Regions from separate parts of the Pseudoalteromonas sp. A757 genome, predicted to be linked through region 2. Evidence: predicted binding sites of a transcription regulator. Region 2 holds the regulator's gene; the other holds the start of a gene.
What was found. Region 2 encodes MetJ, which represses methionine synthesis genes. Its sites were predicted from a motif close to TAGACGTCTAGACGTCTA; they were not measured.

Region 1: the regulator MetJ is predicted to act here: its motif matches at 9,359-9,376, upstream of metK (methionine adenosyltransferase).

Annotation. Positions count from the first base shown of each region.
Region 1 is NZ_QNQN01000066.1:77,092-92,175, reverse strand. Features, by position in the region: gene DRB05_RS09610 (MATE family efflux transporter) at 96-1,472, shown strand; gene uvrB (excinuclease ABC subunit UvrB) at 1,472-3,475, shown strand; gene DRB05_RS09600 (porin family protein) at 3,762-4,355, opposite strand; gene DRB05_RS09590 (winged helix-turn-helix domain-containing protein) at 5,127-5,633, shown strand; gene DRB05_RS09585 (Sir2 family NAD-dependent protein deacetylase) at 5,663-6,391, shown strand; gene DRB05_RS09580 (hypothetical protein) at 6,410-7,069, opposite strand; gene DRB05_RS09575 (HDOD domain-containing protein) at 7,196-8,041, shown strand; gene metK (methionine adenosyltransferase) at 8,106-9,257, opposite strand; gene tkt (transketolase) at 9,517-11,511, shown strand; gene DRB05_RS09560 (MarR family transcriptional regulator) at 11,609-12,052, opposite strand; gene DRB05_RS09555 (glutathione peroxidase) at 12,045-12,527, opposite strand; gene DRB05_RS09550 (transporter substrate-binding domain-containing protein) at 12,603-13,460, opposite strand; gene DRB05_RS09545 (cytochrome b/b6 domain-containing protein) at 13,634-14,272, shown strand; gene DRB05_RS09540 (DUF3581 family protein) at 14,450-15,084, shown strand, end outside.
Region 2 is NZ_QNQN01000074.1:670,584-685,667, reverse strand. Features, by position in the region: gene hslU (HslU--HslV peptidase ATPase subunit) at 1-526, opposite strand, end outside; gene hslV (ATP-dependent protease subunit HslV) at 538-1,056, opposite strand; gene DRB05_RS22505 (SPOR domain-containing protein) at 1,127-1,657, opposite strand; gene priA (primosomal protein N') at 1,671-3,842, opposite strand; gene rpmE (50S ribosomal protein L31) at 4,057-4,272, shown strand; gene DRB05_RS22490 (malic enzyme-like NAD(P)-binding protein) at 5,044-6,285, shown strand; gene metJ (met regulon transcriptional regulator MetJ) at 6,366-6,686, opposite strand; gene metB (cystathionine gamma-synthase) at 7,031-8,251, shown strand; gene metL (bifunctional aspartate kinase/homoserine dehydrogenase II) at 8,256-10,604, shown strand; gene DRB05_RS22470 (PBP1A family penicillin-binding protein) at 10,680-13,136, opposite strand; gene DRB05_RS22465 (pilus assembly protein PilM) at 13,266-14,345, shown strand; gene DRB05_RS22460 (PilN domain-containing protein) at 14,333-14,905, shown strand; gene DRB05_RS22455 (type 4a pilus biogenesis protein PilO) at 14,922-15,084, shown strand, end outside.

The DNA.
Region 1 (15,084 bases), on a different contig from region 2:
TTTAGACTTTATCACGACTCTTGACGTTTCCCGCATAGCGTCAACATCTTGAATAGCATACAATGAGCCGCTTAAAGTATCAGAAATAGGTTGTTATGACTCAAGCTAAGTCAAATTCCAATGGCAACGATATCCTTTTTGGTGATATTGGGGCGACTTTAAAGCGAATGACGATCCCCATGATATTCGGGATGATCACGCTGATGATGTTTAATCTCGTTGATACTTTCTTTATTAGTATGCTAGGCACCGAGCCGCTCGCAGCGATCAGTTTCACTTTCCCTGTTACCTTTACTGTAATTAGCTTGGCCATTGGGCTAGGCATCGGAACATCTGCCGTTATCGCTAAGGCTTTGGGTAGCAATTTGCTTGATGAAGCTAAATTTGATGCCGCAGTGGCTATTATTATCTCTGCGATATTAGTTTCATTACTTTCTATTCTTGGTTTTATTTTTGTCGATGAGATCTTTATTCTCCTCGGTGCAGGTGAAGCGGTTATGCCATTTATCCACGACTATATGTCGGTGTGGTTTATTGGCTCGATTTTATTGATAACACCGATGATTGGTAATTCAGTGTTGCGTGCCAGTGGTGACACCAAAACGCCAAGTTTAGTCATGGGACTCGGAGGATTAGTCAATGCGGTGCTGGACCCGATATTAATCTTCGGATTTGGGCCTATTGATGCAATGGGTGTGAAAGGGGCTGCAGTGGCCAGTGTGTTGTCTTGGAGTCTTGGGGTAACTATCATTTTATATTTGCTGATAGTTAAAAAGCGTCTTATCTCACTGTCTGCAAAATACACCAGCTTCACAAATGCGGCGAAAAAAATTCTCACTATAGGCCTGCCTGCAGCTGGTGCAAATATGCTGACACCTTTAGCAATGGCGGTAATGACAGCACTTATAGCTAGTTATGGACCTGAAGCTGTGGCCGCATTTGGTGTTGGCAGTCGTATTGAGTCGATCGCAAGTCTGGTGGTTTTAGCGCTTTCTATGACCTTGCCGCCATTTGTCAGCCAGAACTTTGGTGCAAAGCACTATCAGCGTGTGTCTGATGCCTATACCCAAACACTTAAATTTGTGCTTGGTTTTCAATTTGCGGTCTACTTATTGCTGGTATTGAGCGCTTACTATATAAGTCATACTTTTGGTAATGAGCCGGCTGTTGTTGAAACCATACAGCTATTTATTTATATCATGCCGTTAGGATACGGTCTTCAAGGCGTGATCATATTAACCAATTCGTCATTTAATGCGTTGCATAAACCGATGAATGCACTCATTCTAAGTGTGATCCGGTTGTTCATATTCTATGTACCTATTGCTTATTTAGGCTCACTGTTGGCTGGATTGCCAGGATTATTTGCTGGCGCTGCTTTGGGAAATTTATTTACTGCAGCCATTGCCTACAATTGGTTTAAGAAAGTCATTAATGAAATTGCAGCAAGTGAGGTTCAAAAGGAGGCATAATGGAAGATAAGTTTCAGCTAGTTTCTGAGTTTCAGCCAAGCGGAGATCAACCAACAGCGATTGCTCAGCTGTGCGATGGCTTAGAATCAGGCCTTGCACATCAAACCTTGCTGGGGGCTACCGGGACGGGTAAAACCTTTACCATGGCTAACATCATTAATAACCTCAACCGTCCGACGATTATTATGGCGCATAACAAAACGCTGGCTGCACAGTTGTACGGCGAAATGAAAGAGTTCTTTCCTCATAATGCGGTTGAGTATTTCGTTTCTTATTACGACTATTACCAACCCGAAGCCTATGTTGTTGCTAGCGACACATTTATTGAGAAAGACGCCTCTATCAACGATCATATAGAGCAAATGCGTCTATCTGCGACCAAGGCCTTGCTTGAGCGCAGAGACACTATCATCGTAGCCTCAGTTTCAGCGATTTATGGCCTTGGCGATCCCGACTCTTACATGAAAATGATGCTGTTACTGAAAGTCGGTGAAACTATCGATCAGCGTGACATGTTAAGACGTTTGGCAGAGCTACAGTACACACGTAATGATATGGATTTTAGCCGTGGTACTTATCGAGTTCGTGGTGAAGTTATTGATATTTTTCCTGCCGAGTCAGAAACCATCGCGGTACGAGTCGAGATGTTTGACGATGAGATAGAGAGGATCAGCCTGTTTGATCCCTTGACGGGTGCCATTGAAAAACATCTCGTTCGCGCGACTATTTATCCAAAAACTCACTATGTGACGCCAAGAGAAAAGATCCTTGATGCCATTGAGCGTATCAAGGTCGAACTCAAAGAGCGCCGCACTCAATTACTGGATAAAAGTCGCTTAGTCGAAGAGCAGCGCATTGCTCAACGTACACAATACGATATTGAAATGATGACAGAGCTTGGCTATTGCTCTGGTATTGAGAATTACAGTCGATATTTATCGGGACGTGCACCAGGCGAGCCACCCCCAACTTTGTTAGATTATTTGCCGGATGACGCGCTTATGATCATCGACGAATCTCACGTTACCGTTTCGCAGGTAGGGGCGATGTATAAAGGTGACCGCAGTCGTAAAGAAAACTTAGTTGAATATGGTTTTAGATTACCGTCTGCGCTGGATAATAGACCACTAAAGTTTGAAGAGTTCGAAGCGATTTCGCCACAGACCATTTATGTTTCGGCGACTCCCGGTGATTATGAATTGAATAAATCAGCGGGTGATGTTGCCGAGCAAGTGATCCGCCCAACTGGGCTATTAGATCCAGAAGTAGAGGTGCGTCCAGTTGCAACTCAAGTTGACGATTTGCTCTCTGAGATCTACAAACGGGTTGAAGTGAATGAGCGTGTGCTGGTTACTACGCTAACAAAACGCATGTCAGAAGATCTGACCGATTATCTTAACGATCATAATGTTAAGGTGCGTTACTTACACTCTGATATCGATACCGTTGAACGTATGGAGATCATTCGAGACCTACGTAAAGGTGTTTTTGATGTACTAGTCGGCATCAACTTGTTACGAGAGGGCTTGGATATGCCTGAGGTTTCATTGGTTGCCATACTTGATGCGGATAAAGAAGGCTTTTTACGTTCTACGCGCTCTCTTATTCAGACAATTGGCCGCGCGGCACGTCACTTAAATGGTAAAGCGATTTTGTACGGCGATAGAGTAACGAACTCGATGCGCCAAGCGATAGATGAAACGCAAAGACGTAGAGAAAAGCAAGAGGCGTATAATGAGGCTAATGGCATTACACCAACGGCGCTCAATAAGAAGATCACGGATGTGATGGACCTCGGTGAGGAAGTGGCTGATGACAAAGTGGTGGATATCGATGCCAAATTTAAACCTGGTATGCCTGCAATGGATGCGAAAGAGATCGCCAAAGAAATAGACCGACTTGAAGCACAAATGATGAAGTTTGCAAAAGAGCTTGAGTTTGAAAAAGCAGCTCAAGCGCGAGATCAAGTTCAGATCTTACAAAAGCGTTTGATTAAAGCTTAGGGCTAAAACGTCGGCTTTAAAGAATAAAAAAGCATGTGGCCATCACATGCTTTTTTATTGGTTGGGTAGGTTGCTTTATACCAATTGAATTAATTCTCTAATCAATTTGAAGGGTGAAATAGCATATTAGCTTCGTTAAAAATTTCTCATTTAGAACAACTAAATAGCAAAATTTTTGCCTTGCCTATATGGATATAGGTACCTTAGCGGTAGCAGGACGCGAGAGCGGTGCTACTAAAGCTATTTCCCCGTTTCAAGATAGATCATTTACTTAATACAACTGGTATTAAAAGCGATAGCTGACACCAAGAGATAAGTTTGATGTATCCAAGTCACCCATATCAAGGTACTTGTAGCCAAGGTTAACTGCTATACCGTTATCCCAGTCATATTGCCAACCGGCCTCAGCAACAAAACCGATACCGTCGTCAGTAACTAATTTGGTGCGGCCACGAGTGATTTCGTAATCGTAATAGTTCGCCCCTAATTTACCGTAAAAATAGCTATTGTCAGAAATTTGATAGTAGCCTTTAGCCGCAACGACGAAGTTATCAAATTCTAAGTTATTAGCACCAAGACCAAACAAAGTTTTGTTGTTTTGTGTGCAGGTAAATTTGCGATCGTTTTCGTCTTCACACTTCCAATCATCTAAGTCTTCACCGCTGTTATAACCTAATTCAAGCGCCAAAATTGGCGTAAAGTGATAGTTGTAATACAGGTAGGCTTGACCTACACCATCACCATCTTTGCTTGAGCTTTTATAAGAGGCGCCACCGCCAGAAATGTCTAAACCGACACGGTGTGTCTCGTCCTTTTGCTCTGCAAAAGACGATAAGCTTGTTGTGAGTAATGCAAGAGATAAAAGCGCTTTAAGTTTCATAATCAATGTCCGTTGTGGTTAACTTGAAGACAGTATAAATAGGGTGGGTGTCAAGGTCTGTTGGGGGGCTGTCATAAAGTGTAAGAAGGCGTCGAATTTGGTTTTATTTATTTTACAAATCTAAATAGTTGCACTTGCTAAGTGCTTGTTGGTGTCTTAGGTTTCGTAATGAATATTTGATATTTCATTATGGTGAAAAATGTTAAAATTGCAGCAATAAGCCCACTCCATATGTGATGCATGACCAAATGACTTGCAATGAACATAGGCACATCTTGCCAGCCAGCAATAAACAAAAGTTTACTCAATAACAGCAAATACCCGAGCAGGTGTGCGAAGAGCGCAAACCTAAAGGATTTTATAAATTTACTTTTTGCATTGACAGGTAGCGCTGGGAGGTTGAGGTGTAACGCGACGGTAAAGACTACTGAGAGCAAAATACTCACGCTTCCTAAACCCAGTAATGAGGTTTTAATCAACACGATGGAATAGATGAAAGCTAGTAACATGCGTCAGTCCTACAATTACGAGAAACGCAGTTTATATACGCTTAGGTTTTGAGTCTATTCGAATTATTCTAAGGATTAGGTAGTGATTTTCTGAACGATCGCTCTATACTAAGGGCCGATTTTATCAATAGTTTGTAAACCGATGTAACATTAGCCTGTATTTTCGTGGCATGTTTCGTTATAAATGCAATGCTATGTCGTAGTAAATTCGAAAAAAACAATAATTATTATAGTATTTAAGACCAAGTTGGGAACTAGGGAAATGAAATTTGCTTTTAAGGATTTTTTGTTTGATAGCAAAGAACTCAAGCTTTATAAAGATGATAGAAAGCTAAATCTAAAACAAAAGCCAGCTCAGATATTGGAGCTATTTTTAACTGCTCCTCAAACCATTCACAGTAAAGAAGATATTTTAGAAAAGGTATGGCCAGATAGAAAAGTAACGGATCAGGTCGTATTTCAAAATATCGGGCATTTACGCGCTTTATTTGGGGATGATGCTATCAAAACCTTTTCGAGAAAAGGGTATCAATGGCAGATCCCATGTACGGCCTTTGAGGGAACGACAGAAGCTCAGACCTCAAAGCAGTCTTTGCCTCAATCAACTAACCCCGCAGGGGGAGTGCTAGATGATAAACCTTCTGAGAATGAAGCCGCAGTCACGAATAATGCACTCAAAAAACCCGAGTCAGTCAGTAAGCTGCCAATGTTTGGGCTTGTGGGCATACTTGTATTACTCGCTGTGGGTGTTTACTTTACGTTATCGTGAGTCGAACTTACGTGGATTGAGGGCGTATTATGTCGCAAACGTTATATATCACAGGTGCTGGTGTAAGTGCTGAAAGTGGTATTCCGACTTTCCGGGGAGAGGATGGATTTTGGACGATAGGTTCGGCTAACTACACTCCTCAAGAAATGGCTACGCGCGCAATGTATAAATCACAACCGGCGGAATTCTTAAAATGGTATTACCATCGTTTTGTGACTTATCGTAATCACGGCCCCAATCAAGTTCATCAATGGCTTAGTGATAAAAATGTGATCACGCAAAATATCGACGGTTTAGATGGTAAAGCGGGAAATAATCATTTTATTGCGATCCATGGCCGTGTTGATCAGGTGACTCCCTTTCATACCCAAGGTGAGCCCACGGAGTGCTTTACTGCCCCTTGGGATGAGGTGGACGAAAGTCGATTAGCTGAGTCGCTGTTAGCACTTTTCAAGATCGCGCAGCGAGGCCCAGAAAAAGGCGTGTCACTTAAACCCTATGTATTGCTATTCGACGAATACTACACCGATCTGTATCGTATTAGCGAAGCACAGTCACGAATGTATGCCGCGGATCGCATGATTTTTATAGGTACTTCCTTTAGTGTCAATATCACTCAAATGGCCTTGGAAATAGCAAGGCACAAAGCTATTCCAATTGAAGTGGTTGACCCAAACCCTGCGCACTTACTTTACGAGCAAGTCACTTATCACCGTATGACGGCAAGTGAATACATCACCAGTTTGCCAGCCTCTTAATCCAAAGTTTGGGAAAACTCATCCTGTATTGCCTTGGTAGTAAGTAGCTAACAGAAATTGTTTATACTCGCTGAATCGATTTTGTTGTATGAGATGTGACTCAATCATTTTAGCGTTGTGGAGTTCTACAACGCTTATATGTCGTCGTTCGATTTCTATCAAGCCGAGTAACGCACTTAATTCTTGAATGCTAAGCGGGGTAGTATGGCTATTAAAAGCTAAGTAGCATTCGAGAGGTGTTAACTTTTTTGCATTTCTTTGACTAAGTGCGTTTTGTAGTAGTTCTTTACTTTCAAAGTGTAATAAGGTTCTGAGGTAGTTGAGGCCGTTATCTTTCGCTGCGATTTGCGATAAAAGAATGTGCAGTATGTTATTCCCTTGCTGGTTGAGGTTGTTGATTTGCTCAGCTTGGATCAAAGGGGGTGAGAAAAAGGCAAACTTTTCTAAGGAGTTAATCGCAGCTATCATCGCTTCTGGAAAGCGCGCAGCTTGTAAGCAAATACTCGCTATATCTTGATAGTGGCCATAGCGTGCATCGTCACTCTGTGCGCTTTTGAAAAGAAACTTTAGGACTTCAATCTGCTCGTCTTTGGGAGCGTCTGTGTACACGGCTTTTATTTTTTCGATGTTCGCACTTTTTAACGCCAGTAAAAACGGTGCTAAGCTACCATTCGACATTTAAATACACTTTGTTATTTAATACTTAATCTCGATGATAGCTTATTCACTCGAGTATTTTAACTTCAATACTGCAAATATCAGGCGATGAACTAAACTTGGATTTATCAATTCAGAGGTAGCCCAATGATCGATATTGACGATAAAGTGCTGAATGATCTGCGCGGCGGGTTTAACTTACCTGCTAAGCCTGAAATATTACAAGCCTTACAAAATGAATTATCAAAACCAGAACCTGAGTTATTTGCTGTTGCGGATATTATTGCAGCAGATGTTGGTGCATCAGCTGCGGTGTTAAAGGTGATTAATTCACCAGCGTATGGCCTTGCCCGCACTATTACAGACATTAAACAAGCTGTGATGTTTTTGGGCGTTACCTGTATTACGCAGCTCGTGACAGGATATTTGCTGAAAAACGCGTTTGAGCAGTCCAAATGCTGTATTTCACTGCAGCAATTTTGGGATAACGCTGCTGATATTTCAAAAGCTGCAATGGTAGTTGGACATCACTTAAAGTCATCATTACCGATGGAGAATTTACAGTTGCTCGGACTGTTTCATGATGCCGGGATCCCTGCAATGGCCGTAAAATACCCTGATTACGCTGAGGTAATAAAACAGTCCATAGAGCGACCTGAGCAAACACTGATTTATTATGAGCAGCAAAAATATCCAGTGCCACATACAGTAATAGGTTACTTTCTTGCGACATCTTGGCACTTACCCAAAGAAATATGTCAGATGATTTTGCGTCACCATGACGTAAGCTATCTTGAAGAGCAAAAAAATGCGCAATATGTGCAAACCTTTGCGGCACTTAAACTGGCTGAAAACCTGTGTTTTGAAGCAAAACACTTTAGAAGCGCAGCGGATTGGTATTTATTTAAAGATAAGGTGATGATTGAGCTTAATTTGCATGAAGATGAGTATCAAAACTTGAAAGATGATGTCGACGAAGTATTTATCGGGTAGAGGATTAACCGTAGGCATTAAAAAAGGCGCACTAGGCGCCTTTTTTACTTTTTGCAGCAGGGGATTATAGGCCTGCAGCTGCACGCAGTGCGTCAGCTTTATCTGTTGCTTCCCAAGGGAACTCTTCACGACCAAAGTGGCCGTAAGCAGCAGTAGGCTGATAAATTGGACGCTCAAGGTCTAGCATAGTGATTAGACCGTAAGGGCGTAAGTCGAAGTGCGCGCGGATAAGTTCGATTAAACGCGACTCATCAAGCTTAGCTGTACCGAAAGTTTCTACGCTGATAGAGGTTGGCTCAGCAACACCGATTGCGTAAGACACTTGGATCTCACACTTGTCAGCAAGGCCAGCGGCAACAATGTTCTTCGCAACGTAACGTGCTGCGTACGCTGCAGAACGGTCAACTTTTGATGGATCTTTACCAGAGAATGCACCACCACCGTGACGTGCCATACCGCCGTATGTATCTACGATGATTTTACGACCTGTTAGACCACAGTCACCCATAGGGCCACCGATAACGAAACGGCCAGTTGGGTTGATGAAGAACTTAGTTGCTTCAGTGATAAGCTCTGCAGGTAATGTAGGCTTGATGATAGTTTCCATCACAGCTTCTACAAGGTCTGCTTGTGAAACAGAATCACAGTGCTGTGTAGATAATACAACTGCGTCGATACCTACAGCTTTACCGTTTTCGTACGCGAATGTTACCTGAGACTTAGCGTCTGGGCGTAACCAAGGTAGTGTGCCGTCTTTACGAACTTGCGCTTGGCGCTGAACTAAACGGTGTGAGTATGTGATTGGAGCAGGCATCAGTACGTCGGTTTCGTTACACGCGTAACCAAACATTAGACCTTGGTCACCAGCACCTTGCTCTTCTGGGCGAGTACGGTCAACACCTTGGTTAATATCAGGTGATTGCTTACCAATGGTATTTAGGATTGCACATGAATCAGCGTCAAAGCCCATGTCAGAATGCGTGTAACCAATTTCACGCACGGTCTTACGAGTTAATTCCTCGATATCAACCCAAGCGCTAGTCGTGATTTCACCACCAACCATAACCATACCGGTTTTAACGTAAGTTTCACACGCAACACGTGCTTTTGGATCTTGCTCAAGGATGGCATCTAGAACCGCATCAGAGATCTGATCGGCGATTTTATCTGGATGGCCCTCAGAAACAGATTCAGAAGTAAATAAATGTTTAGCCATTGTATTTATGCTCACAAATATTGCGCTTCACAAACATCAGGGACAGCGCGAAAAATTAAGGGGCGTATTCTAACCAAAAAACCTAGGCATTGACTAGTTATTTTACGCCTAGACGTCCAAAATTGTGCAAACTTTTTTATTGGTCGGAAAAAGTCTGTCTGTACCCGTTTTTTTATGGCCTTTGCCGTTGCAGTTAGCCATATAAATAAGTAAGAATGGGCTCAAACCCCGCGAAACACATTTAAAGGTAGGAGAATTCATGCCATCTCGCAAAGAACTTGCTAATGCAATTCGCGTTCTTTCCATGGACGCTGTACAAAAGGCCAAGTCTGGCCACCCAGGAGCCCCGATGGGCATGGCGGACATCGCAGAAGTACTTTGGCGCGATTTTTTAAAGCACAACCCAAGTAACCCTGAGTGGTTCGACAGAGATCGCTTTGTATTGTCAAACGGTCACGGCTCAATGTTAATTTATTCATTGTTGCATTTGTCGGGTTATGACTTATCAATTGATGACATCAAAAACTTTCGTCAGCTACATTCAAAAACACCAGGCCACCCAGAATATGGTTACGCGCCAGGTATTGAAACGACTACAGGCCCATTAGGTCAGGGTATTACTAATGCGGTAGGTATGGCGATTGCTGAAAAAGCATTGGCTGCACAGTTTAACCGTGAAGATTACGACATCGTTAACCACTATACCTATACATTCTTAGGTGATGGCTGTTTGATGGAAGGTATCTCACACGAAGCTTGTTCACTTGCGGGTACGCTTGGTCTTGGCAAACTGATTGCATTTTGGGATGACAACGGCATTTCAATCGACGGTGAAGTTGAAGGTTGGTTTAGCGACGATACACCAAAACGCTTTGAGTCTTATGGCTGGCATGTTATCGCCGGTGTTGATGGCCACGATAGCGATGCGATTAAAGCTGCAATCGAAGCGGCGCAAGCAGAGTCTGACAAGCCAACGCTTATTTGTTGTAAAACGGTTATTGGTTATGGTTCACCAAATAAATCAGGTAGCCATGATTGTCACGGTGCACCACTGGGCGAGGATGAAATCAAAGCTGCTCGTGAATTCCTTGGTTGGGAACACGGTGCATTTGAAATACCAGAAGATGTGTACGCTAAATGGGACGCAACAGCACGTGGTCAAAATCAACAAAGTGACTGGTTGATTAAGTTCACTGAATACCAAATGCATTATCCTGAGCTTGCTGCTGAATTTGAGCGTCGCATGAAAGGCGAACTTCCAGCAGATTGGTCAGAGAAAACTGAAGCGTATATTGCAGAGCTTCAAGCGAATCCTGCAAACCCTGCAACACGTAAAGCATCACAAAATGCATTGAATGCCTATGGTCCAATTCTACCTGAGTTTATGGGTGGCTCTGCTGACCTTGCGGGTTCTAACTTGACACTTTGGGATCAATCTAAAGGCTTAACGGCAGAAGATGCTGCGGGTAACTATATCTTCTACGGTGTGCGCGAGTTTGGTATGTCTGCCATCATGAATGGTATTGCATTGCACAGAGGTTTTATCCCTTACGGTGCGACATTCCTAATGTTTATGGAATACGCACGTAATGCCGTACGTATGGCTGCATTGATGAAGCAAAGAAGTATCTTTGTGTATACCCATGATTCAATCGGTCTTGGTGAAGACGGTCCAACGCACCAACCAGTAGAACAAATGGCGAACTTACGCACTACGCCAAACCTAGCGAGCTGGCGTCCATGTGACCAAGTTGAGTCAGCAGTTGCTTGGCAGCAAGCGGTTGAACGCGCTGATGGTCCATCTGCACTTGTATTTACTCGTCAAGGTCTTGCGCAGCAGCCACGTACCGCTGAGCAGGTTGCAGCAATTAAGCAAGGTGGTTATGTGCTATCTTGTGATGGTGAGCCTGAAATTATTCTTATTGCGACAGGTTCTGAAGTGCAACTTGCGGTTGAGTCTGCGGATAAGCTTCGTGCAGAAGGTAAAAAGGTACGTGTTGTGTCTATGCCTTCAACTGACATTTTTGATGCGCAATCTCCTGAATACAAAGAAAGTGTACTACCAAGCTCAGTAACGCGTCGCGTCGCTATCGAAGCGGGTATCGAGGACTTCTGGTACAAATATGTAGGCCTAAATGGTGCGATCGTTGGTATGACAACGTTTGGTGAGTCAGCGCCTGCTGATGAGCTATTCAAGCTATTTGGCTTTACGGTAGAAAATATCGTTGAAAAAGCAAACGCATTGTTTGCATAATCAAGTGAAAGAGAAAAAACCCATGCTATGCATGGGTTTTTTTATGCTTGAATGCTCAAATTAAGCACTATTGAGCTTTGCTGTGTTTTGCTTTTTCTTATGGTGTTGCAGCGCTGGATTTTAATAACATATCAAGAGACTGCTTTAACTGTTGAACTTGCACCATATTTAAGCCCGCTTTTGCCATCATTTGTGCTGGGATACATGTGCATGATTGCTCCAGTGCTTTACCTGCTTCAGTTAAGTAAATGAAGGTTTGCCGTTCGTCATCAGGGTTTTTGCTGCGGGTAACTAGACCTCGTTCTGCTAATCGCTTAAGAAGCGGTGTTAAGGTGTTGCTATTGAGTTCAGCTCGCTCGCCTATTTCTTTCACGAGCAGTCCATCTTGCTCCCATAAAATCAATAACACTATATATTGCGGGTACGTGAGCCCAATCTCTTTGAGTAACGGCTGGTAGAGTCGGGTAACCTGTCTTGATGCACTATATAGCCGAAAGCAGATCTGATGATCGAGGTTGAGCTGCGGATTAGATTTACTCATTTAATAACTTTTCAATATCTTTGGCTATTTGTTCTGGTTTGGTGATTGGAGCATAGCGCTTAATCGGTTCACCCTGTTGGTTGAATAAAAACTTAGTGAAGTTCCACTTGATTTTATTACCAAATAGCCCTGGAAGTGCAGATTTTAGGTATTGATAAAGTGGGTGTGTGTTGTCGCCATTAACTTCTATCTTTTCCATCATCTGAAAATCGACACCATAGTTGATTAAACAGCCTTGTTGAATTTGTTTTGCATCACCAGGCTCTTGTTTACCAAACTGGTTGCAGGGAAAGCCGATGATAACAAGGCCTTGGTCCGCATATTTTTGATGTAATTTTTGTAGCCCTTCGTATTGTGGGGTTAATCCACACTCACTGGCCGTGTTAACAATAAGCACAACTTTACCTTGTAAGTCGGTAAAGTGATATGTCTGACCTTGTAATGTGTTTGCTTCAAACTGATATAGCGTCGTCATTTTTAATCTCTTGTGATTTAATCGTGTGCGATTTAATTTAAACCAGGTATGACCTTTGTGCAATAGCTGTTGAGATTATTTTGCTGCAGTACGTTGATACTTGGCGTTTAGCATCGCAAGTCGTCTGGTGATCAAAGCGTGATCTTGTTTAGGGAGATATTTTAAGTGTGTGTTGAGGTAGGTATTAGTGGAGTAAAGTGCACGGATCATGTGATTGGCCTTTTCGATAAATGCTTGGGTTTCTTGGGTATGGCTGCAAGCGATATGGCCCTCCAGGTGAGGAAGATTATTTGCTATTGGTAATGACCCCACTTGATGGGCTTTGTCCTTAGGAAAGCTTTGCTGAAAAATAGCGGGGTAGGCTAATATAAAGTCGACCCTTCCTGCGCTGAAGTGTTCCATAATGGTTTGTGCTGACGTTTTATATGGTTTGGTGGCAACATTTTTTGGGTCAAGCAGCGCTAATGCGGAGTCAATGGTATTACCGTAAGACTTGCCGATCTCCTTGATGATGGTGGCTTGAGGATAGTAAGCCATTAAGCTTGCAAGCGACGTCAGCTTACCGGTGCTGTTCACAAGGCTGGCATCAATAGGAGTGCGTTGCTTGAAGTAATATAATCTATGGCTTGGATAGAGGTGAATGGGGATGGTAAACAAGAAGGCTTGCTGGCGGCTTGGGGTTTTTAGGCGAGACACTGCGCACACTGGGTCTTCACTTGCCAGCAATTGGTTGAGTTCGGCTGGGGTGACAATGTTAAAATCGAAGTAATCTCGGCCGAACTGGTTTAAAAGCAAGTTGTTGGTATCGGACTCTAAACTATGGGGTTGTTTGGTAAAAAGTCTTTGCTCATCGGCAGGCTCATTCGAGATCAGCAATATTTTTGCGTCGCAGCAGACACAAAACAACAGCAGCATTAGCAGTAAATATTTCATTATTGCTCCAACTAAGTAAAGCTGACTCCTGTTTACTATAGAACATTATGCTTAATTAGCATTCAAAATTGGGTGCTATATCAAGATAAGCGGTTATTTAACCTTAACTCTTTGTGCTGAGTTTTATAACCTGTCATCATTGCAATGATTTTTACCTATGGGGCAAATAAATGATGACCAAAGTGTGGGATGGATTTATCCGCGGGTTTCACTGGCTGCTCGTAGCAGGACTAGTAACCTTATATATTACCGGTGAAGAAGGCATGATGGATCTTCACTTTGTTACTGGCTATTTAGTGCTAGCACTGATGGCAACGCGATTAATTTGGGGTGTCATTGGTAGCCAAACCGCTAAATTAAGCGCTTTATTTCATTCACCTAAAGCGATTTTATCGGCCATTAAATCAAAACAAAGTCATGTAGGGCATAACCCCGCAGGCAGTTTGATGGTGCTACTATTTTTTGTGCTGATCCTTGTACAGCTCGTATCTGGCTTGATGACAACCGATGATATTTTGGTGGAAGGACCGCTTGCACAATATGTATCTTACGACTTAGTTGAATTAGCAGATGATATACATCACACCAATATTGAGCTGTTAATCGCGGCCATTGCACTGCATATATTTGCTATTGTGGTGTATCGCCTAAAAGGTCAAAACCTAGTAAAGACGTTAGTTACTGGTAAGCAAGAAAATGCAGTCAGCACGCCTGTTATGAAATCGGGTGTTGTTGCATACCTTATCTTTATTGCACTTTCAGCTTTATTACTCTTTACGTGGGGCGCCGAGCCATTACAAGGGTTAATGTAACTCTACTCTAAACAAAAGTGAGCGAGGTTATTGTTTTCAATAACCTCACTCACTTTTAATACCAAGTCCGGCTAGTGTAATATTTGTTAACAGATTATCGTAACAGATATGACCTCTATTTCAGAAAATTCTGGTAACATGGCGCAGTTTTATCATAGAGGTTAGAGAAAAGTAGCGATGTTAGAGCCGTATTATCAACAACAAGCAAATGAAATCACCATTACCAGAGAACAGGGGAGCTTGTTTGCAAAAGGAGTCGCGGACGATTACAACCCATTGCACGACATCGATGCAAAGAAGTTTTGTGTACCGGGTGATCTACTTTTCTCCTTAGTGTTAAAGCACTACGGCTTAAGCGAAAATATGGAGTTTAGCTTTGTGGGCATGGTGGACGAAACGACAAAGCTCGTATTGCCAGATGGTGCTGCACAATTTGATATTACCGCAAATGATAAAGTGATGCTGTCTGTGTCGCGCACTGGCGAAACTAGCACTTGTCCAACACTCATCAATAGTTTGACGAGAAATTACGTTGAATTTTCAGGCACTACCTTTCCTCATGTGATCATCCCATTGATGGGTGAGCAAGAAGTAATGATCAATCCTGCAAGGCCAATGGTGATTTACGAATCTATGTCTATCCATATGGATGATATATCGGTATCGGAAGTAACATTGGAAGCAGCTAAGCCAGAGTTTAGCTATGAAGGCAAACGTGGCAAGATCAACCTGCGTTTTAACTTGCTGTCTAACGGCACTAAAGTCGGCTATGGTGAAAAGCACATGTTAGTTTCAGGGATCCGTGAGTATTG
Region 2 (15,084 bases):
TGTCGATCTCAATTTCTTTGTCGTCTAACTGACCTTCACGTAGTTTCTTACGAAATACTTGACGTGTTGACGAATTTTCATTTGGCTGAGACTCACCCCAAGCATCTTTTGCTGGTGGCAAAAGTGCATCTAAAATACGCTCTTCGGCGGCTTCTTCAGCGCGGAATTTGAATTTCTTGGTTTGCTGTTCACGTGTTAGTTTAAAAGAAACTTCGACTAGATCGCGGATGATGGTTTCGACTTCTTTACCAACATAACCCACTTCGGTGAACTTAGTCGCTTCTACTTTGATAAATGGTGCGTTAGCAAGCTTTGCTAGACGGCGGGCAATTTCAGTTTTACCCACACCCGTTGGACCGATCATCAAAATATTCTTTGGTGTAACTTCTGCACGCAGCTCTTCATCAAGCTGCATACGACGCCAACGGTTGCGAAGTGCAATCGCGACGGCTTTTTTGGCTTTGTCCTGACCGATAATGTGTTGATCAAGCTCGTGCACAATCTCTCTTGGAGTCATAGCTGTCATGACGAGTCCTATTACAATTCTTCGATAGTTTGGAAATTATTGGTAAATACGCAGATATCGCCAGCGATCTTCAGGCTCTTTTCCACGATTTCTTTCGCACTTAAGTCGGTATTTTCAAGTAGTGCGGTTGCAGCTGCCTGTGCGAAGTTACCACCACTGCCGATAGCAATAAGGTCATGCTCTGGCTGCACCACATCGCCGTTACCTGTGATGATAAGTGAGGCGGTTTCATCGGCTACCGCAAGTAGGGCTTCAAGCCTTCTTAATGCTCTGTCGGTACGCCAGTCTTTTGCCATTTCTACGGCTGCTTTAGTGAGATGGCCTTGGTGCATCTCAAGCTTTGCTTCAAAGCGTTCAAATAATGTAAATGCATCAGCTGTACCGCCAGCAAAACCTGCCAGTACTTTACCATTGTATAGACGACGTACTTTACGTGCGTTGCCTTTCATAACTGTGTTACCAAGCGAAACTTGGCCATCACCGCCGATAACCACTTTGTCATCGCGACGAACACTAACGATGGTAGTCATAGTAATCCTTATTTGGGCCTGTGCCCGTGTAGCTCTAGATTAGTAGGAAATATGGGTAGACTTATAAAAATCAAGTCCAGCCCCAAATCCCGCAGCCAAATATCCCAACACGCTGCAACTTGTTTTTATCGCTCTCGGCTAAACGTTTGGTATCGTAGGGACCAAGACGGACACGATACCAGACACCGTTACTCCCTTCGGTACGGCGGATCTCCGCGATTAATCCAGCAAACGCAACTTTGGCTTTCATAGCTTCGGCTTGGCTATGGGTTCTAAATGAACCACACTGCATTTGATAGGGACCTTTGCTCTCGATCTCTTTAACTTCGACCTTGATTTCATGATTTTTAATTTCTTCAATAAACTCAGGTGGGCGAGGCTTTGGTTTAATAACCTTTTGCTCGGCAACTGGGTGCGGATTTTTGGCTTGCTCTACTTCTTTAGGATCGGCATTGGTTTTTATAAACCAAAGACCGTAGGCAAACCCACCGATCAGTAGAAATGCAAAAATAGCAGCAATAACAGGAAATTTCGCCGACTTTTCTGGCTTGTCTTTCCCCTTGCCTTTAGGTTTCTTATTGATGTAATCGTGCTGTGCCATAGGTTATTTGATTTTAATAGCTATCCATTGGATCAACATCTATGCTCCAGCGTACTCGATTGGCAGACTCATGCGTAGCGATATAGCGCGCGAGTTGCGAAAGGTAGTCCCGCAGCACAGTGCGTTGTTGTGCGTGTATATGTAATTGATATCTGAACTTTCCAGCTATTCGTTCAAGTGGTGCTGGAATTGGACCCAGCAATTGTATACCAGGATAGGGGGTAGCTGGAACCAAATCCGACAAAAAGCGCAATACTGTATTTATATTTATTGCTTCGGCGCGGATGATAGCTAAGTGTGCGAAGGGGGGAAGCATAGCTTCTTCACGCTCTTGTAAGGCATATCGCGCGAAGTCGCCATAACCATTATTGATTAAATCTTGCAATAATGGATGTTCTGGAAAATGCGTTTGCAATAACACGGTTCCCGCTTCACCGGCGCGTCCGGCTCGTCCAGCAACTTGCGTAATAAGCTGCGCCATTTGCTCGGTTGCTCTAAAGTCGCAAGAGTAAAGTCCTGAGTCCACATCTAAGATAATAACAAGACTGACATCGGCAAAGTGGTGGCCCTTGGCAAGCATTTGAGTGCCGACCAGAATTCGCGCGCCACCTTGATTAATTTCTTCAAGGGCGCTTTCAAGGCTGCCCTTACGGCGCGTAGAATCTCGGTCAATGCGAGTAACGGGAATATCATCGAAGCGTTCGCTTAAAAAGCCTTCGAGTTGTTCTGTACCAAGCCCGGTGGGCATGATTTGGGTGCTGCCGCAATCTGGACACTGTCGCGGTACAAAGTCCTGCTCACCACAATGATGGCATACCAAGCGGTTCATGTTTTTATGGTATGTGGCGCTGGTTGAGCAATGTTTACAGGTATTAAGCCATCCGCATTCGTGACACATCAATGTGGGTGCAAACCCCCGACGATTTAGAAACACCATAACCTGCTTACCGCGAGCGAGTGTTTTTTCCATCCAATGTAAACTCATTGGTGAAAACCCGCCTTGTTCTGGCTGACCTTTCATGTCTACAAGGTGAAATTGGTTATCGTGCTGGGTCTGCGCTCGTTTACTCAATGTGACGAGTTGATATTTGTTGGTAATGGCTTTGTGTAATGTTTCTAATGCCGGTGTTGCTGTTCCCAAAAGCAAGGGGCAGTGTGCCTGATGCGCTCGAAATGCAGCGAGATCTCTGGCGTGATAGCGCAGGCCTTCTTGCTGTTTGAACGAGTTGTCGTGCTCTTCGTCAACGATGATCATGCCGAGATTTTGAAATGGCAAAAAAATGGCCGAGCGAGTACCGATGACCAAAGCGCTCAGACCCTTTTCGGCGCGACGCCAAGTATGTAGGCGTTCGTTATCGGTTAGGTTTGAATGCCATAAATCAATGGGCAGGTTATTAAAGCGTTTTTTGAAGCGGTTGACCGTTTGTGGTGTGAGCCCAATTTCAGGCACCAAGATCAGTGCTTGTTTACCCGCTTTTATTATGTTTTCAAGGCTCTGTAAGTAGACTTCGGTTTTACCACTTCCTGTTACACCTTCGATTAAAAAGGTACGGTAACCGACTTGTGCATTAACGGCGCTACAAATAGTCGCTTGCTGGTCGTTTAGGCGTGGCTTTTCGCCTAGCTGTAATTCGTTTTGCGACCAATCACTATCATGCTCAATAGATTGTGAGATAAGCGCTTTTTCTTCCAATGCTTTAATTGTTTGGCTAGCAAACCCGAGCGCTTTGAGTTCACTTAACTTTATTGCACCACCTTCATATAATTGAGAAAGCAGTGCTTGTTGCTTTTTGGCTCGCAGTGTTGGTAGTTTCTGCCCTTTTTCCGTTAATCTGACGATAGGGATCTGAGTTTTGTCTGGGCTTCCACCATCTCTGAGTACTGCCGGTAGTGCTGTGAATAAGGTATCGCCAATTGGATGACAGTAATACTGGGAGACAAAGTGTAAAAAGCTAAGTTGTGCTTGATTAAAGACAGGATGCTCGTCCAACACCTCAATAATTTGCTTGAGTTTTTCTTTTGGTACATCGGTGTCGTCTTTTTTAGCAAGCGCAATCGCTGTGCAGCGACGGTTGGCAAAATTGACGGTGACTCTCATTCCTGCTTCAACTTGCATGGTTGGTGCTAGCAAATAGTCGAATGTTCGGTGCAGTGGCAGCTTTAAAGCTACTTCAAGAATGAGCATGTATTACAATTCCATAAAGTGAGCGCAGTGACGAAGTATATACCTAAGGCGGTACGAATTGAAAACGTACTCAGAGGCGGTGATAAAAAACTCTGAAATATTGCTTGTAGATTGTTCAGTTAAGCACTAAAATACGCGTCCACATTTTTGTATAACTACGTATGGTGCCAGACTTCGGGTTTGGAGAGCGATACGGCCTTAACTAGAGGTTGCTATGAAAGAAGGTATTCACCCTAATTACGAGACGATCACTGCATCGTGCTCTTGCGGTAACAAGTTCGAAACTCGTTCAACGCTATGTAAAGATATTCACCTAGACGTATGTTCTGCATGTCACCCGTTCTACACTGGTAAGCAGAAGATCCTTGACACAGGTGGCCGAGTAGATCGCTTTAACAAGCGTTTCGGTGCACTTAGCAGCAAGAAGTAATCTTGTTGGTCTAGTCGAAAGAAGCACCTTAGGGTGCTTTTTTTGTGCCTGTTTGAAAATACTTTCCCGATTTATACATCCTATTCTGCGTCAACAGACAGATTGTCAGTCTTCCCGTCTCATTGTGCCTTTTATTCTTCTAAAATAAAAAACTTGCCAGTTTGGCAGCAAAACTTTACTGATCTCTTGAGTAGAGTAAAAACTCTATTTAGTAGATAAATACTGAACATTTACGAACTTAAGTTGTGAAAATAATCAAAGCTCATATAGTAAATAGTATCAGGTATGAGCACCCCATATAAAATAAAGTCACTATATTGCGATTAAAAGTAGGTATCTTGACGTTAAAATTAATTAAGTTGTTATTTTCTTATAGTTTTTATAATTGGTGTACATTTGTGCTAATTTTCTACATTTCGAGTTCGTTTTAGGGTTTTATTTTTTAAGTTTTAGCCATTTTATTTGTGAAATATTTCTTAAAATTGAGCTTATCTTCTCGGAAAAGTATAGAAAATACCGTGCTAGTGGATAGACCTGATTTTACTTGAATAATGAGTAAAACTCGGTATTGTGTGAATACGGTCGATTAACTATATGTCCTATTGACATACCACGACAGCAAAGCACATAGGCTTGTTGAGTGGTTGAATGTCGTCGCTCATATAGTTAATCGCACTGTGTGTTGCTCTAACCTGCCTGATAGGTTGCCAACATTCAGAATGCGAACGTTTACCACACTCTCACATTAACTTCGTAGGAAAATATCGCGCCATGACAGATTTTCGTCAACAAGCTCTAGATTATCACGAGAAGCCCGTTCCAGGTAAAATCAGTGTTGAACTTACTAAACCTGCCGAGACCGTAAAAGACTTAGCACTTGCATACAGCCCTGGTGTTGCAGAGCCAGTACGTGAAATCGCGGCTGATCCGGCGAATGCATACCGTTACACGGGTAAAGGAAATATGGTTGCGGTGATCAGTAATGGTACGGCGATTCTTGGCTTGGGTAACTTAGGTCCTTTGGCGTCAAAGCCTGTCATGGAAGGTAAGGCGCTATTATTTAAGCGTTTTGCGGGCCTTGATTCAATCGATATTGAAGTTAAGCACAATACCACCGAAGACTTCATCAATACGGTGGCAAATATCGCAGACACGTTTGGCGGTATTAACCTTGAAGATATTAAAGCGCCAGAGTGCTTTGAGATTGAGCGCGCGCTAATCGAGCGTTGTGACGTTCCTGTATTCCATGATGATCAGCACGGGACTGCAATTGTAACCGCTGCGGGTATGCTGAATGCGTTGGAAATCCAAGGTAAAGATATTCACGATGCGATTATTGTGTGTCTTGGCGCGGGTGCAGCCGCTATTGCTTGTATGGAATTATTGATCAAGTGCGGCGCTCAACGTGAGCACATCTACATGCTGGACAGAAAAGGCGTGATCCACACTCGCCGTGATGACCTAAATGAATACAAAGAGCTGTTTGCAAACAACACGGATAAGCGTACGTTACAAGACGTGATTGCAGATGCGGACGTATTTGTTGGTGTTTCTGGCCCAGATTTACTTTCTGCTGAAGATCTAAAGTTAATGGCTGACAAGCCTGTGGTATTTGCTTGTTCTAACCCAGATCCAGAGATCAGCCCTGAAGTTGCACACGGTGCACGTAATGATTTGATCATGGCGACTGGTCGCTCGGACTATCCAAACCAAGTAAATAACGTGCTGTGTTTCCCGTTTATCTTCCGTGGTGCGCTTGATGTACGTGCAACTGCTATCAATGACGAGATGAAGATTGCAGCGGTTGAAGCAATTAGAACGATTGCTAAAGAGCCTGTGCCTGCTGAAGTGTTAAAAGCGGCTGACGTGGATAGCCTTGAGTTTGGTTCTGAGTATATTATTCCAAAACCAATGGACCCACGTTTGTTACCTCGTATTGCAAAAGCGGTAGCGGCAGCTGCAATTGAATCAGGCGTGGCACAAATCGACATGCCAGCTGGATATATGGAATAATACCAATGGTATTATCCAAATGAAAAAAGCCTCGGTCGAGGCTTTTTTTGTGTCTGTATTCCAGCGCGAAAGAGTTTTTATCACTCTTCGTTTATTTCTGGGATCTCCAAGCCTCGTTCTTCCATTATTTGTCTTACTTCTAACGGAATACGCTCTGGATTATCTTTTCTCAAGTCTTCATCGCTCGGCAGTGGCTGACCTGTGAAGGCATGTAGAAACGCCTCACATAAAAGCTCACTGTTCGTGGCATGACGTAAGTTATTCACTTGGCGACGTGTACGCTCATCAGTTAGCACTTTGAGTACATTCAGAGGTATGCTCACCGTGATCTTTTTTACTTGCTCTGCTTTCTTACCGTGTTCTGCATATGGGTGAATATACTCACCGTTCCATTTTGCCATAATTGTGTACTTGCCTCAGTTACATCAATGCCAATATGACTGGGTTCTGGTCTACATTATTCACCAACCGCATGAATATAGGGATAACTTTACGAATTAAAGATAAATCCTAAACCCAAATAGATGAATAAACTAATCCGCCATAGCGAGATAGAAGAATCTCTGCCATAGTTTTCAATAACTCAGTCGTATTAGCAACGCCTAGAGTGGCGAAATTTTATCGGTTTAAAAAAGATAGTCAAATACTAGTTATTTAGCCATTTAGCGGTATAAATGTTTTGACTTCTAGTTTCTGTTGCTCTAACCTTTTAGACGTCTAAACATCCAACTATCTAGGTGACCTTATGAGTCAAGTTAACAAATCGACGGTTGCAGTGCGTCACGGTATAGAAGCTGATAAAGCACATGGAGCAGTAGTACCACCGCTTTACCTTTCTACCACCTATTCTTTTGCCGATTTTGATACCAAACGCGACTACGATTATGGCCGCAGTGGTAACTTTAATCGTGATGTGCTGGCACAGGCACTTACCGAACTTGAAGGCGGTGCTCGTGGCATTATTACCGCGACTGGCATGGCTGCCGTTCACCTAGTAACGCAACTGCTTAACCATGACGATACGCTGGTTATTCCACATGACTGTTATGGTGGTAGCTATCGCTTGTTTACATCGCTTGCAAAGCGTGGATTGCTCAAATTAGCCGTCTTGGATCTTACGCAACCAGAAAGTCTTGCACAGCTGCAGCAGATCAAACCTAAATTAGTTTGGATTGAAACACCCAGTAACCCCATATTAAGGCTCACGGATATAGAAGCTGTCGTAAACGCAGCGCGCTCCATAGGGGCTTTGGTTGCCGCTGACAACACCTTCTTGTCTCCTGCATTACAAAACCCTATTGCTTTTGGCGTGGATGTCGTCGTGCATTCAACCACTAAATATATCAATGGTCATTCTGATGTCGTGGGGGGCGCGGTGATCGCGCGTACACAGGAGTTGGGTGATGAGTTAGCTTGGTGGGCGAATAATATCGGTATTACAGGTGCACCTTTTGATAGTTACCTTACTCTACGTGGACTGCGCACCTTAAACGTGCGTTTACGCCAGCATCAAGAAAATGCTCAGCTGATTGCGGAGTATTTAGAAAAGTCGCCGTATGTTAGCCAAGTTTATTACCCTGGCCTTGAATCGCATCCTCAACACGAACTTGCGAAAAAACAACAGCTCGGCTTTGGTGGTATGGTGAGCTTTGATATCAAAGGCGATCTGCAAACATCAGCGAAGTTCTTAACGTCTCTAACGCACTTTTCATTGGCTGAATCTTTAGGTGGGGTTGAGAGTCTAATTTGCCATCCAGCGACGATGACACACGCAGGAATGGAGCCGCAAGCACGTTTAGAAGCGGGAGTGGGCGATACGTTAATTCGTATTTCTGTGGGCATTGAAGATGCACAGGATCTCATTGCAGATCTGGAGTCAGGATTTGCATGTATTGATGAAAGTCAGGCGAGTGATGATGCTAAGTCATTCAAATTAACGCCTGCGCATACAGTAGCGTTGTGGTGAGTAAATGGCAAAAGTAGTACATAAGTTTGGTGGTTCGAGTTTAAGCTCGCCAGAGCGTTATCAGGCGGTTGCCAAGATAGTGTTAGAGCAATGTCAGCTAGGTGACAGTGTTGTGGTTTCTGCTGCAGGAAAAACAACGAATACCCTAGTGAAATTATGGCAAAGCTTTGAGCAGCAAGATGTTCGCGCATTCAACGATGTTTTATTACAAGTTGAAAATCATCAACGTGAATTAATTGATGCCTTGTTTGTAGGTGAACAACACAGTGTGTTACTCAAACAGCTTGTCAATGAGCTGCAAGCAATCGCTTCAGGGCGAGAAGAACAACAGCTTCACTACGCGAGTTTACTTGCACATGGAGAGCTATGGTCGGCTCGTATATTAGCAAACTACCTAAGCTCTCAGGGTGTTGAAGCCAAAGCTATCGACGCTCGTACGTTATTTGTACAACAAGAGGGAGTGTTACTCCACGCCCATAACAAAGAAGCGTGCTATCGCGCTATTGATGATCACGCTATCTATATCGTTACCGGTTTTATTGCTGCAAATGCACAAGGGGAAACGGTGACTTTAGGCCGGAATGGCAGTGACTATAGCGCAACTTTGTTGGCAAGTTATCTTGATGCGGCTCAAGTATCAATTTGGACGGATACAACTGGTGTATTCAGCACTGATCCACGTAAAGTCGCCAATGCCATAAAATACACTAAGGTATGCCGTGGCCAAGCTGAATTACTCGCACGATTAGGTAATCCGGTATTACATGCAAAAACGCTGTCTCCACTTAAAGATACCGATATAAAACTACAAGTTCGTAGCAGCTTTGATGCCGATGCACTTGGCACTGAGATAGTAAAGGCAGGCTATAGCAAAGAGAAGCGCTTTATTACCACTTTTGGACAACTTGACCTGTTACGCGTCGAGCAGCTAAAAAGTGGTGAAGTAAAACAGCTAAGCCAGCTTATCCAGCATAGCATTCATCATTTTGTTAAAGGTGGAGAGGCACACTTACTGGTGCCATCTGAGTTTAGCCATGTTGTGATCAAAGCGCTGGATTCGCGAGCCAATATTATTGAGTCGCAAGTACAAGGCTTTGCTATTGTTGCCCCAAGTCAGGATGTTGCTGGGTTACATCAGCAGGCTCTGGAGCTATTGGATGAACATGCGATTGTCACCCGTTTTGTACTGCAAGAGCGTCATTACAGCTTAGTGTTAACCGATCAAGCAATTGATAGTGATCTACTTGCTATATTGCATGAGCGTTTGGTCAATAAAGGCAGAGAGCTTGCTGTGATTGTGGCGGGTGTTGGCAATGTGGGTGAAGTGTTTATCGAACAATGCAAAAACCAAGTCGCTAAGCTGAGTGAGCACTTTGATCTTAAGTTGGTTGGCTTACTGCGTTCTAAGCAAATGTTGTTCTGTCCAAGCGGGTTGAATTTAGCATCATGGCAACAGCAGTGGCAAAATGAGGCTATTGAATACAATGAAGCAGAGCTATTCACTCGTATTAAAGAGCTAGATTACGAGCATAAAGTGGTGGTCGATATTACTGCGAGCGAGCGCTTCAGCGAGTTGTATCCACAGTTTGTTGAACATGACTGCCATTTGATCAGCGCCAATAAATATGCCGGCACGGCACAACAAGGTTGGTACTCAAAGCTGCGTCAGCAGTTACAAGAGCGTAACCTGTTATGGCGTTACAACACCAGTGTTGGCGCAGGTCTTCCCATTAACTTTGCATTGGCTGATCTGCAAAATAGTGGTGATGAAGTAGTGAGAATTGAAGGCGTCTTTTCCGGCACTTTATCTTGGCTTTGTAGTCGCTATGATGGTTCTGAAGCATTTTCTGAGCTAGTGCTTGGGGCGCAAGAACTTGGTTTTACTGAGCCTGATCCGAGAGAAGATCTATCTGGCCGAGATATGCAGCGTAAGCTTTTGATCTTAGCACGAGAGTTAGGCATTGAACTTGAGCTTGACGATATTGAATTAGAGGCATTAATGCCTGAGTCCTTGAGTGTGGGTACATGGCAAACGTTTTTAGAAAATCGCCAGCAACTCGATGACTTTTATGCGACACACTATGCAAAGGCCACTGCGAATGACGCTGCGCTTCGATATACAGGTGCGCTTGAAATTGCAAGCAATGGCAAAGTGTCTGCAAAAGTAGGCATTGCACAGGTACCAAACGGCTCGGCAATCGCGAACTTAACACCGGGTGATAATATTTTTGTGATCCACACTAAATGGTATGAACAAAATCCACTGGTGATCCAAGGCCCAGGAGCAGGTAAAGAAGTGACAGCGGCGGGAATACATTCTGATTTATTCTGGCTAACGCAAAATCTAAAATAGCTCTATTAAGAAAATAAATATAATACAACTGGTATAAGACAAAAATGCCGATACATCTGTATCGGCATTTCTATTTTAGAATAACTCTTCGTGAGTCGGTAGCGGCGCGGTATCGTCAAACGGTGTGCTGCTATCCGTATCTAATACGTATTTGGTCGGGGCTGTACCTTGCTCGAAATACTCAAACCGAGATGTGTAGTCGTTCTTACGAGACAAAAGTCCTGTCTTTAAGTCAATCCGAGTTGAAATAAGCCCTGGAGGCGGCTCTATCGGGGCCAAAGGCTGATCTTTAAGTGCCTCACGCATAAAGTCTATCCAAGCAGGTTGTGCTGAAATTGCCCCGGCTTCTGCGCCAACAAGTTGATTATCACCAAGGTTAGCGTTGTAGGCCGCACGACCCAAGGATTTACTCGCATCGTCAAAGCCAACCCAAACTGTGGTGAGGACGTTGCGGTTAAAGCCCGTAAACCAAGTATCTACAGAGTCGTTGGTGGTACCCGTTTTTCCAGCAAGGTCACGACGTTTTAACCATTGACCACGCCAGCCTGTGCCGCTCCAGCCCGTGTCGTGTTTCCAGCTACCGCCACCCCAGATAGCACTGTGAAGTGCATCGGCAATCAGAAATGCGTTTTGCTCCGAAATCACTTGCGGTGCACAGCGCTCAGGTTGTTCTTCCAGCTGCTGCTCGTCGCAGACTAATAACGGCTCTGCCGAACCCAGCTCGGTACCAAATGAGTCGGTAATTCTATCGATAAAGTACGGCTCAATGAGGTGACCGCCATTGGCAAAAGTGGCCATGCCGCGTGCCATTTCAAGAGGAGTTAATGCGGCACTACCGAGTGCTAATGATTCACTACGGTTAATATCTGCGTCTTGGAAACCAAATTTAAGCAAATGATCAGCGGCCTTATTTATGCCAACGCCTTTGATCAAACGAACCGATACCACGTTTTTCGATTGTGCGAGCGCTCGGCGAATACGGATTGGGCCGTTATACACTTCAGGGCTATTCTTCGGACGCCAAGCCACGCCAACGCTTCTGTCCCAATGATTAATCGGGGCATCATTAAGAATGGTGGCTAGGGTATAGCCATTTTCTAATGCGGATGAATAAATAAAGGGTTTGATGTTTGAACCCACCTGACGCTTAGCTTGGGTAGCACGATTGTATTGACTAAGCTCAAAACTGTAGCCACCCACAATCGCCTTTACACGCCCATCCTGCGGGTCAAGTGAGACGAGGGCACTGGATGCCTGCGGCAACTGACTTAACATCCAACCGTCGTCTTGTTTACGGATAAACACTTGCATACCTGGCGCGAGGATATCTGCGGTTGTTTTTGGTGGTAAGCTTTGACGCGTCTCACTGATGTATTGTCTGGCCCAACTTAAGCCTGACCATTCCAATGTAATTTGTTCACCGGTTTTTAAAAGTAGGTCAGCGGTTTTTTCTGTAATGCTTAGCACGACAGCGGCTTTTAACGGTCCAATTTCATTGACCTTTTTAAGGCGAGTAATAATGCCTTCATGGCTTAGCGGCGATTCCGTTTCAGCATGCCAATAGGTTTCTTCTGCGCCTCTAAAGCCGTGACGCATATCGTAGGCATGTAAATTATCAACTAATGCATGCTGAGCAGCCTGTTGCATGTCAGATTCCACACTAGTGTAAACTTTCATGCCTGAGTTATAAGCTTTATCAGTACCGTAGCGTTCGACCATATAGGCACGAACCATTTCGGAAATATAAGGTGCATACAGCTCGATTTCGGCACCATGGAATTTAGCTGTGATGGGAGCTTGAGTTGCCTCATCATATTCTGCGCGGGTAATATACTTTTCTGCAAGCATTCGTCCGAGCACAACATTACGGCGCAGCTGTGCGCGCTCAGGATTACGAATTGGGTTCAGCGCAGAGGGCGCTTTTGGCAGACCTGCAATCATTGCCATTTCTGCTAAAGTTAATTCTGACAGTGAGCGACCGTAGTAGACTTGTGCTGCGGCACCGATACCAAAGGCGCGATTACCCAGTTCAATTTTGTTTAAGTAAAGTTCAAAGATTTCATCTTTCGTTAATAGCTGCTCTATGTGCAGTGCAATAAAGATTTCTTTTACTTTACGAATATAGGCTTTCTCTCTTGTTAAGAAAAAGTTTCTGGCAAGTTGCATGGTGAGCGTACTCGCTCCCTGCTTTTTTTGCCCTGTAGTGATGAGCACTAAAGCGGAGCGGACGATACCTATCGGGTCTACACCGAAATGATCATAAAAACGGTTATCTTCTGTTGCTAAGAATGCCTTTCGCATGGGAAGTGGAACATCCTGCAAACGTACAGGGATCCTGCGCTTTTCACCAAACTGGTTGATGAGTTTCCCGTCTCGTGTAAAGACTTGCATGGGTGTTTGTAGCTGAACATCTTTCAAAACCTCTACACTTGGTATGTCAGATTTGACATAATAATAAAGACTGATAAGTGTCAACACGCCTAAGAGGGTACAAACAAAAACGAATTGTAAAAATCTTTTCAATAATTTCACGGAATTATCCCTAGTTAGACTCCCAATTACAGGTAGACACTGCTAGTATATCTTGATTAAAAAACGATTAATATTTTTGTGTGCTAAATTTTTATGGTACACAGTCTTAAAAGGAAACGGGCGCTTCACATGCTGAGCCAACTACTAAAAAAACAAGCACCTCTGATGATAGGGATCGATATCGGTTCTCATTGTGTCAAAGCGGTGCTGCTGTCGAAGACAAGTTCCAGCTACCGTGTAGAAGCCGTTGCGATTGAGCCTATTCCGAAAGGAGCTGTAAATGAAAGGGCCATTCAAGACATTGAAGCGATCGGCAACGCGATAACTAAAATGAAGCGGCGCATTCCAAAGCTCACGCAATATGCAGCAGTTGCCGTATCCGGTCAGACCGTGATTACAAAAGTGATCTTTATGGATGTGTCATTAACTGATGCTGAACTCGAGTCTCAGATAGCTATTGAAGCAGATAGCCTTATCCCTTACCCATTAGATGAAGTTAGCCTAGATTTTGAAAAAATTGGAGTAAATGAAGCTGATCCATCAAAAATGAATGTACTGCTCTCAGCGGCTCGCACCGAGAGTGTGCAGGCTCGAGTAGGTGCATTGGAAGAAGCTGGCTTCAAAGCGAAAGTTGTCGATGTAGAGAACTATGCACTGAGTAGAGCCATGGACGTTATTTATCCTGAGCTACCCAACGATGCCTTCGATAAAATCGTAGCAATGATAGATATTGGTGCAGTGCTTACGCTGATAAGCGTTATTCAATCTGGGAAAGCGATTTACACCCGTGATCAAGTCTTTGGTGGTGAGCAATATACCAATAGTATCGTTGCTTATTACAACAAAACTTACGACGAAGCGGAACTGGCTAAAACGACGGGTGATTTGCCGCCAAACTATACCTTTGAAGTCTTGGCTCCTTTCCAAACTTCTATGCTGCAGCAAATTCGCCGAGCGGTGCAAATGTTTATGACGACCAGTGGTAAAGATCATATTGACTACATTGTGTTGACGGGTGGAACAGCTTTAGTTGATGGCTTAGATAAACTGCTCATTGATGAGCTTGGGATCCATACAATAGTGGCCGATCCGTTTGCTGACATGGAGATTGCACCAAAGGTGGATAGGCATGTGCTGCAAAAACATAAAGCGCAGTTCGCCTTAGCTACAGGCTTGGCATTAAGGAGCTTCTCATCATGCCACATATAAATTTGCTTCCTTGGCGCGAGCAGCAAAGGCAAGCGTCGCAACAAATCTTTTTGACTATCATTGCGGTTATCATCGCGGCCTGCCTATTGATAATGTACATACTTGGTAGTTTTTATGACGGCTTAAAAACCGGACAAGAAATTAAAAATCGCTATCTCGAAAGTGAGATCTCTCAACTAGATTCCCGGATAATCGCGATTAACGACCTTAATAAGCAAAAAGAAAATTTACAACGTCGGATCCGGCTCATAGAAGAATTACAACTAAATCGTAGCCTCGGTACACAAATTATCGATGAAATAGCGCGAGTGGTTCCGGCTGGAGTTTACCTCACTAGTCTTGAACGAAAAGACAATATGATCAAAGTCATTGGCCGAAGTGAATCAAACAACCGCTTATCGCAGATGTTACGACAAGTTGAATCTTCTTACTTATTAGAGCGACCAGTGATCCAAGGCATAGTTGCCGGTGAGCAAAGCTCAAAATTACTGAGTGATTTTACGATGCATTTTTATGTTAAGTCTCATGAAGACATCCACTTAGCCGATAAAGCGAAATAGGGCGGAGGCATAGTGCATGAATTTTGACTTAAACAGTTTAAAAGAAATAGATTGGAATGAGCTGGAACTTGACAACATCGGCCAATGGCCATTTCCAGTAAAAGTTTTATGTTCCGTTCTCGTTGTTTTGTTGATGATGATACTGGGTTATAACCTGATGGTTTCAAGTTCCATTGAGC